DNA from 4 places in the Nocardioides pakistanensis genome. Region 1 is predicted to be linked to each of the others. Evidence: riboswitches for the same ligand, from Rfam matches in the RefSeq annotation. Region 1 holds a riboswitch; each other region holds the start of a gene.
The links. Region 1 has a riboswitch for cyclic di-AMP ahead of ACYVIH_RS15255 (C40 family peptidase). Riboswitches for the same ligand answer to the same signal wherever they lie in the genome.
Positions count from the first base shown of each region.

Region 2: linked by a shared signal. The riboswitch ahead of ACYVIH_RS10765 (transglycosylase family protein) and the one ahead of ACYVIH_RS15255 (C40 family peptidase) in region 1 are both predicted to bind cyclic di-AMP.
Region 3: linked by a shared signal. The riboswitch ahead of ACYVIH_RS19110 (C40 family peptidase) and the one ahead of ACYVIH_RS15255 (C40 family peptidase) in region 1 are both predicted to bind cyclic di-AMP.
Region 4: linked by a shared signal. The riboswitch ahead of ACYVIH_RS05685 (C40 family peptidase) and the one ahead of ACYVIH_RS15255 (C40 family peptidase) in region 1 are both predicted to bind cyclic di-AMP.

Region 1 covers NZ_BAAGUV010000038.1:12,815-16,012, forward strand. Annotated here, with positions in the region: gene ACYVIH_RS15245 (class I SAM-dependent methyltransferase) at 1-4, shown strand, start outside; gene fabG (3-oxoacyl-ACP reductase FabG) at 83-838, shown strand; cyclic di-AMP (ydaO/yuaA leader) riboswitch at 1,100-1,256, shown strand; gene ACYVIH_RS15255 (C40 family peptidase) at 1,260-1,739, shown strand; gene ACYVIH_RS15260 (DUF3048 domain-containing protein) at 1,831-2,886, shown strand; gene ACYVIH_RS15265 (TetR/AcrR family transcriptional regulator) at 2,944-3,198, opposite strand, start outside.
Region 2 covers NZ_BAAGUV010000023.1:231,710-234,907, forward strand. Annotated here, with positions in the region: gene ACYVIH_RS10760 (MaoC/PaaZ C-terminal domain-containing protein) at 1-874, shown strand, start outside; cyclic di-AMP (ydaO/yuaA leader) riboswitch at 1,005-1,159, shown strand; gene ACYVIH_RS10765 (transglycosylase family protein) at 1,161-1,496, shown strand; gene ACYVIH_RS10770 (alpha/beta fold hydrolase) at 1,566-2,495, shown strand; gene ACYVIH_RS10775 (WS/DGAT/MGAT family O-acyltransferase) at 2,439-3,198, opposite strand, start outside.
Region 3 covers NZ_BAAGUV010000063.1:42,373-45,570, reverse strand. Annotated here, with positions in the region: gene ACYVIH_RS19115 (hypothetical protein) at 1-519, opposite strand, end outside; gene ACYVIH_RS19110 (C40 family peptidase) at 500-1,495, opposite strand; cyclic di-AMP (ydaO/yuaA leader) riboswitch at 1,508-1,681, opposite strand; gene ACYVIH_RS19105 (hypothetical protein) at 1,831-2,043, opposite strand; gene ACYVIH_RS19100 (LTA synthase family protein) at 2,215-3,198, shown strand, end outside.
Region 4 covers NZ_BAAGUV010000012.1:221,820-225,017, reverse strand. Annotated here, with positions in the region: gene ACYVIH_RS05695 (hypothetical protein) at 1-363, shown strand, start outside; gene ACYVIH_RS05690 (DNA-directed RNA polymerase subunit alpha C-terminal domain-containing protein) at 372-1,085, shown strand; cyclic di-AMP (ydaO/yuaA leader) riboswitch at 1,265-1,427, shown strand; gene ACYVIH_RS05685 (C40 family peptidase) at 1,432-1,923, shown strand; gene ACYVIH_RS05680 (hypothetical protein) at 2,076-2,282, shown strand; gene ACYVIH_RS05675 (hypothetical protein) at 2,297-2,644, opposite strand; gene ACYVIH_RS05670 (hypothetical protein) at 2,742-3,198, shown strand, end outside.

The DNA.
Region 1 (3,198 bases):
CTGAGCCCGCGCTGGCTACAGTGAGCCCACTTCCACCTCTCACCACGTCAGCGCCGTGCTGCGGCGCACAGGAGGAGCCCAGATGAGTCGTTACGCAGGTCGTGTCGCCGTCGTCACCGGATCCGCCCGCGGCATCGGTGCCGCCACCGCCAAGCGCTTCGCCGAGGAGGGCGCCGCCGTCGCGATCCTGGACCTCGACCAGGACGCAGCGGCCGCCACCGCGGAGGGCCTCGGCGCCGAGAAGGCGATCGGGCTGGCCTGCAACGTCGCCGACGCCGCGTCGGTGGAGGCAGCCGTGGCCCAGGTCGTCGCAGAGCTCGGCAAGATCGACGTCCTGGTCAACAACGCCGGCGTCACCCGCGACAACCTGCTGTTCAAGATGACCGAGGAGGACTGGGACACGGTCATGAACGTGCATCTGCGCGGCTCGTTCCTGATGAGCCGTGAGGTGCAGAAGCACATGGTCGCGGCGAAGTACGGCAAGATCCTCAACCTCTCCAGCGTCTCCGCGCTCGGCAACCGCGGGCAGGCCAACTACTCGGCGGCCAAGATGGGCCTCCAGGGGTTCACCCGCACTCTCGCCCTGGAGCTCGGGCCCTTCGGCATCAACGTCAACGCGATCGCGCCCGGCTTCATCGTCACGGAGATGACCGACGCCACCGCGCGCCGCGTCGGGGTGGAGCCTGAGGACTACCGCAAGGCCGCCGCCGAGGCCAACCCGGTCCGCCGGGTCGGCTACCCGGAGGACATCGCCGCGGCCGCCGCCTTCCTGTGCAGCGACGAGGCGTCCTACGTCACCGGCCAGACCCTGTACGTCGACGGTGGCGCCAAGATCTGACCGCGCCGGACAGGTCTGCACCACCGTTACCTGTCTGTGATCTCGACCGCACCCGTCACGGGTGATTGAGCGTGAAACGTCCCGCAGATGTGATCTGCGGGACGTTTTCGCGTCCTGAGGATTGGAAATCCTTGCCGACGTCTGTCTAGTCTCTCCGGGCGCTTCGGGGAGGCGTCGCCGACGGGGGTCGGCGGCGTCGAGCCAGGGGCCACCACAACTTCACAACCAGGCAGGGTTTACGCCGAGTCCTACCCGCCCGCGCCTGGTCCTGTCCCGTAACCGATCACCTTGGGTAGGAGTGGGGGACCCACATCGTCACGCGTCCTCCGGACGCTCGGGGTGAAGTCGCCGAACCGGCGGCAGAGCACCTTTCAGCTCTAACCCGACAGCTCACCTCACAGGCGTGGAAAGGGAACTCCTCATGCCTGCGATCATTCGCGCGCGCAGCTTTGCTGTGCTCTCCGTCCTCGTCGCCGCCGTCATGGCGGCCAGCCTCGTCGCCTTCGCCCCGTCCGCCGACGCCGCCACCCGCGGCAAGCGCATCATGAAGGCCTTCGACGTGGTCCGCGCCCAGAAGGGCGACCAGTACCAGTACGGCGCTGCCGGCCCGAACCGCTTCGACTGCTCCGGTCTGGTCTACTACAGCTTCCGCCGGGCCGGTTTCACCAACATCCCGCGTACGTCGAGCCAGCAGGCGCAGTTCGCCGACCGGATCAAGAAGAAGAACATGCGCCGCGGCGACCTGATGTTCTTCTACGACGGCGGCGGCGTCTACCACGTCGGCGTCTTCGCCGGCTGGAAGAACGGCAAGCGATGGATGGTGCACGCGCCGTACGGCTCCAAGAACGTCCAGCGCGGCACCCCGTGGACCAACCGCTGGTTCGCCGGCACCCTGCGGTGACCCAGGGTTGATCCCGAGCTGACACAGCTCACAGTCCGAAACGCAGGGTCGCTGCCCGGTCGGGCAGCGGCCCTGCGTCACACTTGGCCCCATGGTTGGAATCCCGTTGCGCCTGAACCTCTCGGCCCGTCGCGGCCCTCGCCCCGGTCTCCGTCTCGCCGCGCTGGTCCTCGCCGGGTCGGTGGCCCTCGTCGGCTGCGGTGGAGGTGACGAGGAGGGCTCCCCGGAGCCGTCGGAGTCGCCCGACGCGCAGGGGACCGCCGCAGGCGCGACCCTCTCGGGCGAGTGGCCGCTGACCGGCCTGCCCGCCGACGGCAAGGCGCCGGGGCACCCGGTGATGGTGGTCAAGATCGACAACACCTCGCCGAGCAGCCCCCAGGTCGGGCTGAGCGGCGCCGACCTGGTCACCGAGGAGCTCGTCGAGGGCGGCTCGACCCGGCTCGCGGTCTTCTACTACTCCCACGTGCCCGACCGGGTCGGCCCGGTGCGCTCGATCCGGGCCACCGACATCGGGATCGTGAAGCCGGCCAAGGCGGTGATGGTCGCCAGCGGCGGTGCGCCGGTCACGATGGGCCGGGTGAAGTCCGCCGGCATCCGCGTCGTGACCGAGGGCGGCACCGGGTTCTCCCGGGACGGCAGCCGGCGCTCGCCGTACAACCTCTTCATGAACCTTCCGGCGCTCGCGCGCTCGCTCAAGGCTCCGGCCACCCCGCCGAAGAGCTACTTCACCTGGGGTGACGAGGCGGGCTTCCCGGCCGGTCAGAAGGCCGGCCGGATCTCGGCGACCTTCTCCGGCGGACACACCACCCAGTGGGAGTTCCGCAAGGGCAAGTACGTCAACACCAACTCCTACGCCGCCGCCGGTGACGAGTTCCGGCCCGACACCGTGGTCGTGCTCCGCGTCCAGGTCGGCGTGGCGAACTACAAGGACCCCGCCGGCAACCCGGTCCCGGAGACCAAGTTCTCCGGCAGCGGTCCGGCGATGGTGTTCCACAACGGCTCCCTGGTGCGCGCGACCTGGGTCAAGAAGGGCCTCGACTCCCAAGTCAGCCTGAAGACCAAGGCGGGGGAGCTGCGCTTGCCGCCGGGCAAGGTGTGGCTCGAGCTCGTGCCGGCCAACGGCGGCAACGTCACGTTCGGCAAGTAGGTCTCAGCGGGGTCGGGTCTCGACGGGCTCGACCAGCGGGCTGGGCTCGGCCGGCGGTCAGGCCTCCGCGTCGTCCGCCTGCCCGGCCAGCTCGTCGGGGCCGGGCAGCTGGACGCCGGCTTCCGCCTGCTGGCGCAGTCCGGCGAGGATGAACGCGATCGCGGCCTCGACCTCGGCGCTGGCCCGCTTCGTGTCCTCGGCCGACGACACGGCGGCCCCGGCGGCGGACATGGCGCCGAAGAACACCCGGCTGAAGGTCTCCACCATGCTCGGCTCGAGGTCGTAGGTCCGGAGCACGGTGGAGACGATCTC
Region 2 (3,198 bases), on a different contig from region 1:
CCCCGACAAGGCCATCGGCGCGGAGCTGTCCGAGGTCACCTTCGCGTGGACCGAGTCCGACGTCCTGCTCTACCACCTCGGCGTGGGTGCGGGCGCCCGTCCCGGCGACCAGACCGACCCCCGAGCACTGCGGTACACCCTCGACGACGAGCAGCTCCAGGTGCTCCCGTCGTTCGGGGTCGTGGCGCCGACCTTCCACGCCACCGCGCCGCCGAGCCTGGACCTGCCCGGCTGTGACATCGACCTGGCCAGCGTGCTGCACGGAAGCCAGGAGATCGTCCTGCACCGCCCGCTGCCGACGGCGGCACGGGCGACGGTCCGCACCCGGATCAGCGACGTGTGGGACAAGGGCAAGGCCGCGGTGATCGTGCAGGAGGGCGAGGCCCGTGACGAGTCCGGGGAGCCGCTGTTCACGACCCGCTCGAGCATCTTCGTCCGCGGTGAGGGCGGTTGGGGCGGTGACCGCGGACCGTCCACGAAGGTGGACCTGCCCGACCGCGCACCCGACGCCGACGTCAGCTACGCGACGACACCGCACCAGGCGATGCTCTACCGGCTGTGCGGCGACCGGAACCCGCTCCACGCCGACCCGCAGTTCGCTGCGAGGGCCGGGTTCCCGGCACCGATCCTGCACGGACTGTGCTCCTACGGGATCACCCTGCGCGAGGTCGTCGACGCCCTCCTCGACGCGGACACCTCCGCCGTCGCCGGATTCTCCGCCCGCTTCGCCGGCGTGGTCTTCCCCGGCGAGACGATCCGGGTCCGTGCCTGGGACGAGGGCGAGCAGATCCTGGTCTCGGCCACCGTGGCGAGCCCGGACGCGGCGCGGGACGGCGCGCCAGTGCTCGCCGACGCGGTCCTCACCCGCGCCTGAGAGCCTGGTCACGTTCACGCCGGTCCGGTTGGGCCGGCACGTGTCGTCTGCCTAGCCTGGACGGGTTCCGCGTCCCGGCGGAGCGCCGTCCGTGGGCAACGCCGAGTCCTGTCCCGCTCCCGGCCGGCACCGACGAGCATCACCAGGGGCAGGAGCGGGGGAACCGAATCTTCACGGTCCCCGGACCTCGGGGTGAAGCCTCCACCGTCGTACGACGAGCGAGGCCGGGCACACCTTTCCGCCCGAACCCGACAGCTCACCTCGCAGGCGTCCGAGAGGTTCCGTCATGCGCTCACGCATGTTCCTGGCGACGGTCGTCGCCTTCCTTGCCGCACTCGCCCCGAACCTGGTGGCCGCACCTGCCGAGGCCGCGACGCTCCGGACCTGGAAGCGGCTCGCCCAGTGCGAGTCCGGCCAGCGCTGGCACATCAACACCGGCAACGGCTACTACGGCGGCCTGCAGTTCAGCCCGTCGACGTGGCGGGCGTTCGGTGGTCGCAAGTTCGCCCGCAACGCCCACCGGGCCATGCCGCGCGAGCAGATCAGGATCGCCGAGAAGGTCCGTCGCGCGCAGGGGTGGGGCGCCTGGCCGCACTGCTCCCGCAAGATCGGGCTGCGGTAGTGTGACGACCGGAAAGGTGGAACACGTTCTACCTTTCCGGTCGTCGACGTCGTCCCTGAGGAGAGCTTCGTGACCACCAGGGCGATGCGCCGCGCGGCCGTCCGCAGGGCGGTGCCGCTACCGTCCCTGAGCATCCCCGAGGGACGCCTGGTCGAGCTTCCCGGCCGGGGGTCGACGTACGTCACCGACTCCCCCGGACCGAACGGGGCCCCGACAGTGCTCCTGCTGCACGCCGTCGGCTGCACGGGTCTGCTCACGTGGTTCCCGTCGATCCCCGCGCTCACCGAGCGCTACCGGGTGGTCACCCTCGACCAGCGGTGGCACGGCCAGGGCATCACCTCCGAGGAGTTCTCGCTCTACGACTGCGCCGACGACGCCGCCGCAGTGATCGAGACGCTCGGACTCGAGGACGTCATCGTCGCGGGCTACTCGATGGGCTCGGTCGTCGCGCAGCGCACCTGGCGGCAGCATCCCGACCGGGTCGCAGGCCTCGTGCTCGGCGCGACCACGGACAGGTTCCGAAGGTCGCCGGCGGAGATGATGTTCTTCCAGTCGATGGGCCTGTCGATGGGCGCACTCCGCGGCCTGGCCCGTTCCCGGACCGCGCTCGCCGCCGCACGCAGCGCCGCCCGGTTCATGGACATCGACGATCCGGGCGACCTGCACGACTGGGCGCTGGCGGAGTTCCGCAGCACCAGCCCGTGGGCCGTCGCGCAGGCGGTCGCTGCCCTCGGCAGGCACCACTCACGGCCCTGGCTGCGCCGGATCGACGTGCCCACCGCCGTGGTCGTGATGGCACGGGACCGGGTGATCCCCGCCGACCGTCAGCGGACCCTGGCCGCCCGGATCCCCGGCGCCACGACCCACGAGGCCGACGCCGGTCACGCCGGCTGCGTCCTGGCCGCGGAGGAGTTCGTCCCGACCCTGCTCGAGGCGTGTGCCTCAGTCGCCGCGCGCGTGCGCGACGGAAAGCGCCTCGAGCGCCGCGTCGAGCTCTGACGGGATCAGCGCGGCCAGCTCCCGTACCTTCGGCACCAGCTCGCGGCAGGCGAGGACGCCGACGTTCATCCGGCCGTTGTTCGACATCACGGTGATGTTGAGGCCCGCGCCGTGGAAGACCGGCCCGAGCGGATAGAGGGCGTCGATCCGCGCCCCCATGAAATACACCGGGACCGGGGGGCCCGGCACGTTGGAGACCACGAGGTTGTGCACGACCGGGTGCCGCTCGGCGAGCCGGAGCCGGGAGTAGACCCGCACCGCCATCCCGAAGGTGCGCGGCGCTGCGAACTGTGCCCAGTCCTGCAACGTGTCGGCGTCGATCGCACCGTGATGCTCCTTGACGTCGGCGTTGGTCGCCGCGATCGCGCGGATCCGTTCGAGCGGGTCCTCCACGTCGGTGTGGAGCTTGGTGAACATGCCCGAGACCTTGTTGCTGCCGGTCCGCTGTGACTTCCCGTGCACCGAGACCGGCACCATCGCCACCAGGGAGGCGCTCGGCAGCTCGCCGCGGTCGGCGAGGTAGCGGCGCAGCGCACCGCCGACCAGGCCCAGCACCACGTCGTTGACCGTCGCCCCGGCGGCGGCCTTCACCGCCTTGACGTCGTCGAGGTCGAAGTCGGCGAACGCCGCCGATCGGTGCCCGGTGATCGTGCCGTTGAACGACGTCCTGGGTGCGGTGAACGGGGCCGGCATCGCCTTGCCC
Region 3 (3,198 bases), on a different contig from region 1:
TCCGATGCTGCCCAAGGCGACTCCCTCCGGGGTGTCGACGAACGTGAACGGCACCTCCATGGTGCTCGTGGACTCGTCATATCCCTCGACGCGCCAGGAGACCGAGACGTTCCCGACCCACGCGTCCGGGCCGTACTGCCTCCGGACGGGGTCGGGCAGCGCCCCGGACTCCTCGACGAACCGCAACGCCAGCTCGCCGATCCCGAGGGATCGCACGTTGTCGTGGATCCAGCCCAGACTCCGGCGGGCCGCGCGGTCTCCGGGCGCGGCCAGGGTGACCGCACTTCGCCGGGTCCCCGCGGTCAGCGCGTCGTCGAGATCCGCCAGCAGCGTGGCGGCGCCGTCCGCACGCAGGTCGTTGCTCGACGCCGGCTCCGCCGGCTCGGCCGGGGTGATGACCTCCCGGTCAGCGACGCGGAGGACGAGGAACGTGCCGAGCACCGCCAGCAGCACGAAGCCGGCCACCCACAGCAGTGGGCGGCCGGCTCGGGAGACGGGGTCAGCCGATGCGTCGCGCACCGGAGTACGGCATGGAGAAGACGCCGGCGATCCGGACGCCGGTGCCCGGGTTGGCGGCGTCGACGATCTGGCCGTTGCCGATGTAGATGCCGACGTGGCTGACCGGGCTGTAGTAGAAGACCAGGTCGCCCGGCTGCAGGTCGGAGGAGGAGACCGGCGTACCCATGCTCATCTGGGCGCTCGAGGAGTGCGGCAGGCTCACGCCGGCCTGCGCCCAGGCCGCCATGGTGAGACCGGAGCAGTCGTAGGCGTCGGGGCCGGCTGCGCCGTAGACGTAGGCGTCGCCGACCTGCGCGAGCGCGTACTCCACGGCCGCGCCCGCGCGCCCCGAGACCGGTACGTCGGGCAACGGGGTCCGTGTGGCACTGCGGCTGACCCGGCTGGTGCGCGAGGCGGCCGCGGCGTCCATCTCGTCGAGGAGCGCCTCGGCCTCCGCGGCCTTCTCGTCGACCTCCGCCTTCTCCTCGGCGAGCTGCGCCTCGGTCTCCGCCAGGGCAGCGAGCTCCCGCTCGGCGGCGGCCTCGCGCAGCTCCAGCTGCTTGAGCTGGGTCGCGAACTCGGCCATCAGCTGGGCCTGCTGGTCGTTGTAGGCCGAGACCGTGGCGATCTGGTCGAGGAAGGCGTCCGGGTCCTTGGACAGCAGCACCTGGGTGGTGGTCGACAGTGCCTGGCCCTGGTAGGCCGCGACCACGGTGGAGGCGACCTGCTCCCGGACCGCGTCGACGCGCTCCTGCTGCCGGTCGAGGTCCGCGCGCAGGGTCCGCAGGCTCTCCCTGGTCCGCTGCAGCTCCAGCCGTGCGTCGTTGTAGCGCTCGGAGGCCTGCTCGGCCTCGTGGTAGAGCCGTTCGACCTTGGCCGCGACGTCGTCGCGGTCCGGTTCGGCCTGGCTGGGGGCGGCGACGAGCAACGAGCCACCGAGGGTGGCGACGCCGCATGCTGCGATGACGCTGGTGATGCGCTTCCGGCCGTCGAGCACGAGCGGACGGTCTCCTCTTTGTCCTGACGCCTACCGGGTGAGCTGACGGGTTCGGGCGGCAAAGAAGACCCTACGAGCGCGGCAGCCACTCGCGTGGTTGCGCGCGCACGATTCACCCCAAGGAACGTGGTTCCCCGGCTCCGGCCACGACTTCCCCTTCGGGACCGGACTCGGCGCGGCACCTGAGTCGACCCGGTCTGGTCAACTGCCGCAGGTGCCTCCTGAAGGTTATGCGGAGGTCCTGAACGCCGCAAACGATTCCGGCATGTGGCGTGGACCGATTTTGTGACTTTTCAGACGTTGCGGATCCTCAGGTTTGGGTCGCGGCCGACCGGTCAAGCGGAGGCGGCGTTGACGTCAGGGCCGGACAGTGGCGCCACCATCCTCAGCGGGGGCACCAGCCCGGAGCCGGCGAGCACGTCGAGGGCACGTCGCTCGTCGTCGTCGAACCCGAGCTCGGGCGGTGGCCCGAGCAGGACGGTCACCACGCAGTCGGTGCAGGCCGGGCCTCGCACGACGCAGGTGTCGCAGTCGATGTGCACGCTCATGTCGCCTCCTGGGGAAGTCGTTCGCATCGTGAGCAGGACGGTGCCAGGCACCTCCGACAGTTTCCGCGCGGCGTGTCGCAACGGTCGCCCGAGGGTCCGCCGCGAGGTCACGATTCCGACACCTCGCTCCGGGGCCGGCACCATGCTCGGTAAAATCTGTGCCAAGCCCCGATGAACGACGACCGATCCCGCCCCGAGCCCGAGAAGCCGCCGATGACCGATCCCGAGCCCGGCCGGGGCGCCGGCGCCGACCTCGCGCGTGCCGCACGACCGACCGGCATCTACCTCTTGTTCACGCTCGTCGTGGGCCTCCTCGGCGAGCTGCTGCTGGAGAGCGCACGCACCGACTGGAACTGGGCCTACGTGCTCCACCTCGTCGGCCGAGAGAGCGGAGTGCTGCTCCTGGGAGCCGTGGTCCTGGCGTTGGGAGCCGGTCTCGTGCTCGCTGTCAGCGGCCGCATGTGGGTCAGCGGCCTCGTGGTGCTCGGCCTCGCGGCGGTGGTGGGTCTGGCCAGCAACCTCAAGTACGTCGCCCAGCGCGAACCCCTCTACCCACGCGACCTCGTGTTCGCGCTGCAGCCGGACTTCCTCATCGAGATGGTCGAGCCGCGGGTGCTCTGGCAGGCCGGACTCGGCCTGGCCCTCCTGGCGGCCGTGAGCTGGGGGCTGAGCCGCCTGTTCTCGATGTGGCTGCACCGGGCACGCCCGCAAGGACTCCGGCGGAGGACCGCGGTCGTGGGCCGGGCGGGCGCCGCCGCGGCCTGCCTTCTGCTGCTCTCGTCGCTGGCGCAGTTCCAGCAGCCCGGCAACCCGTGGCGGGGAGCGTACGAAGCCTTCGGTGCGGACTGGGCGAAGGCCAGCCAGCCGAACAACTACCGCGCCAACGGTTTCCTGGGTGGCTTCCTCTACAACCTCGACACCCCCGGGATGCGGCGTCCCCCGGGGTACTCACACGAGGCGATGCAACGGATCGTCGCCCGCTACACCGCCGCCGCCGAGGCGTGGAACTCGCAGGCGCGAGGCAGCGTCGAGGACGTCAACGTCGTGATGGTGCTCTCGGAGTCGCTGAGCGACCCGACCCGGTGGGCGGGGATGTCGCTGGCCGAGGACCCGCTCCCCCGCACCCGGGCGCTGATGCAGCGGGCCCCGCACGGG
Region 4 (3,198 bases), on a different contig from region 1:
GTTGGCGTGCTCGCCGCCACCGGCTGCACCGTCGAGACGGACGCACCGGCGGCGCCTACCTCACCGGCCGCAGCGACCAAGGCCCCCGCACCTGTCGCCGTCGACGACCTGACCACGCACGCGGCCACCGTGGCCGATGAGGTGCTCCACTACCGGGCCGTCCGTGGCTCCTACCCGTACCTGGCCGACCTGGCCACCTCCGACCTGCCCGAGGGGGCCATGGTCACCCAGTACGCGGCCACGCCCCGGCTGTTCCGCTTCTGCGTGGTCTCCGAGGCCGACGGCGCCTGGGTCGCGTTCGAGTCCGACCGCGGCGGGGTCACCGGCTCCGGGGCCCGCGGCCAGTGCACCTTCGCCGAGTAGTCGCCGCGATGACCCTGGACGACCCGCTCCTCGGACTGACCGTCCGCACCCTGAACTCGCTGCTTCGAGCCGGGTTCGCCACCGTCGCCGAGGTCGACCAGGCCGACGACGACGACCTGCTCGCCATCCGCCAGTTCGGCCGCGCGCAGTTGGGGGAACTGCGCGCCAAGACAGCCCAGTACCGGACCATCGCCGCGGTCACCGCCTGCCCGCTGCGCCTGCCCGAGCCCGGCGAGATCCCCGTCCGCGACCTGGAGATCACCGCACGCACCCGCGACCGGCTGCTCGCCGCCGGGCTGACCACGGCCGCCGACGTCGAGGCACGGACCGAGGCCGACCTGCTCGCACTTCCCGGCTTCGGCGCAACCTGCCTGGCCGACTACAAGCGCGGGCGGCTCCTGCACGCGGCCCGGCACGGCATCTGCCTGGACCCCGACGCCCTCTTCGCGGGCCTCTCGCATGGTGCCCGCACCCGACGCTGGTGGCTGCGGCACGCGTTGGTGGCCGCCTACGTCGCCGAGCACGGCGTGCTGCCGTCCAGCAGGGCCGTGGTCACCGGCCCGGCGGGGGAGCGGATCTGTCTGGGCTCGTGGCTGGCCAAGCAGCGCGACCTGCACCGCCGCGGCGCGCTACCCCCGCACCGCGTCTCTGCCCTGACGCAGATTGAGGGATGGCGCTGGGACGTCCCGACCGGCAGGCGACCGTCCCGGCAGGCCGCGTAACCAGCGTCACCCCCGCGGGCTGCGGCCGGACGCCGAGGGTCTGCGCATGTCCACTGTCGTTACCAAACCGAGACCGGGGAGCACACGACGTCTCTCCGGACACCTGAAGACAAGTCCCCGCACACCGCGGGGCGCGGTCCAGCCCCGCCGAGGCCCGTCATGGCCGGTCCGTCCGAGCACCACGACCAGCACCAGACGATGACGGGCACGGGAGACCCAGCAGTACCGACGGCGACCTCACCAGAGATCGTCGGCTTGGGGTGAAGCCAGCCATGCTGGCCGGGCCACTTCGACGGCCCGAATCCGACAGGTCACCTTCCGCAGGCGTCGCCGAAGGGAACCTTCCATGTCGATCCACCATCGACCGATCTACCCTGCCCGCTCCGTCCCGCTCGCCCTGGCGACGACCCTGATCGCTGCGATGCTGAGCGCCCTCGCCCCGGCCGTCACGGCCCCGGCAAGCGCGCTCACGGTGCACAAGGCGACCCGGGTGCTCACCGTGGCCGCCGACCTGAAGGGCACCCCGTACCGCTACGGCGGAACCACCCGCCGCGGGTTCGACTGCTCCGGCTACACCCAGTTCGTCTACCGCCGGGTCGGCGAACGCCTGCCGCGAGTCTCCGACGCCCAGTACCGGGCCACCCGCCGGATCCCACGCAGCCAGGCGCGCCGTGGAGACCTGGTGTTCTTCCACTTCGGTTCCAAGCGAGGCCACGTCTACCACGTGGGCATCTACGCCGGGCGCGGCAAGATGTGGCACGCGCCCTACACCGGCACCCGGGTGCACAAGACCCGGATCTGGACCTACCGCGGCGTCACGTTCGGCCGGGTGCGCTGAGGCTCCACCGGTCCGTAGATGCCCCGAAACGGCACGAGAGCCCGCCTCAAAGCGTGTGACCGAGGCGGGCTCTCTTGCGTCCCGCCAGGGAGTTTAGGTCAAAAGGGGCGAGAGGTCACAAACGCCACCTTCGCGCGCGTCGAGGGGTGCTGGTGAGCGTTCCGGCGGGTACCGCACACCTGGGGATCATGGCCGAGACCACCACATCCGTCACCACGCCCGACCTGCGCGACGCCGCTGTCGCCGCCGTCATGGCACGCCACCCGCACCTGACCGGGGAGGCCTTCGACCGCAAGGTGCGCCGGGTGGAGACGATCCTGCGTCACTCCAGCGACGGCCCGACCTGGACCGGTCGCTAGAGGGCCCAGCACCATCACGGGTGCCGGTCACGTCCCAGCGAGCGGATCACCGCCTCGGGGTCGTAGCCGGAGAGCACGAGCAGCAGCATGGCGGCGTCGCTCACCGTCTCCGGCCCTTCGGTGCACGGATCGACTCCGGCGGGAAGCCAGCGGTGACCGGTCTTGGTGCTGCCGTCGAAGCAGCGCCACGAGTCCTCGGGCTCGCAGCGGACCAGGGTGCCCGCCGGTCGCGCATCGACGTAGACCGCCGCGGTGTCGACGTGGCCCTCGACCGGCAGGATCATCACCGTGAACCGGTCATCGCCCCGGCCGGACAGGTCCTCTGGGACGGGCGACTCTGAGGTGGCGCCCTGTGTGGTCATAGACCCATGGTGGCAAAGCCGTCCGACACAGCCCCTATTGCGCCGATAGACCCAGCGAGCACTGTGCACCTCGACCGCACACCTGGAGGCTGTGAACATGAACCGAGAACCCGCAGGCGTGCCCTCCGGCGGCCAGTTCGCCGGGCGCGAGCGTGGTGAGGCAGGTCTCGACCTGACCGAGATCCGCCGGATGGTCGTCGACGAGTACGGCGACGGCATCGACGGCGCGGCCACCTACGGACCCGTCGACAGTGACGACGAATACGACGGGTCGACCCAGGAGAAGGTCAGTCTGCTCGACCGCCGGATCGCGCCGGGGGAGGTCTCGACCATCGAACGTGCCGGAGCCACGATCAGCAACGTCACCTCGAACCTGGTCGCAGCACCGAAGGCTGCCTTGAAGACCGGAGCGATCACGGCCGCCGCCTATGCCACCGCGGTTACCTTCGGCGGGGAGCACGCCGAACCGCTGTCGAACTTCGTCACTCACCACCAGACCCCGGTTGCGGTCGCCGGGGCTGCTGCGGTCGCCATCGTTGGTGCGGTCGCGGCCG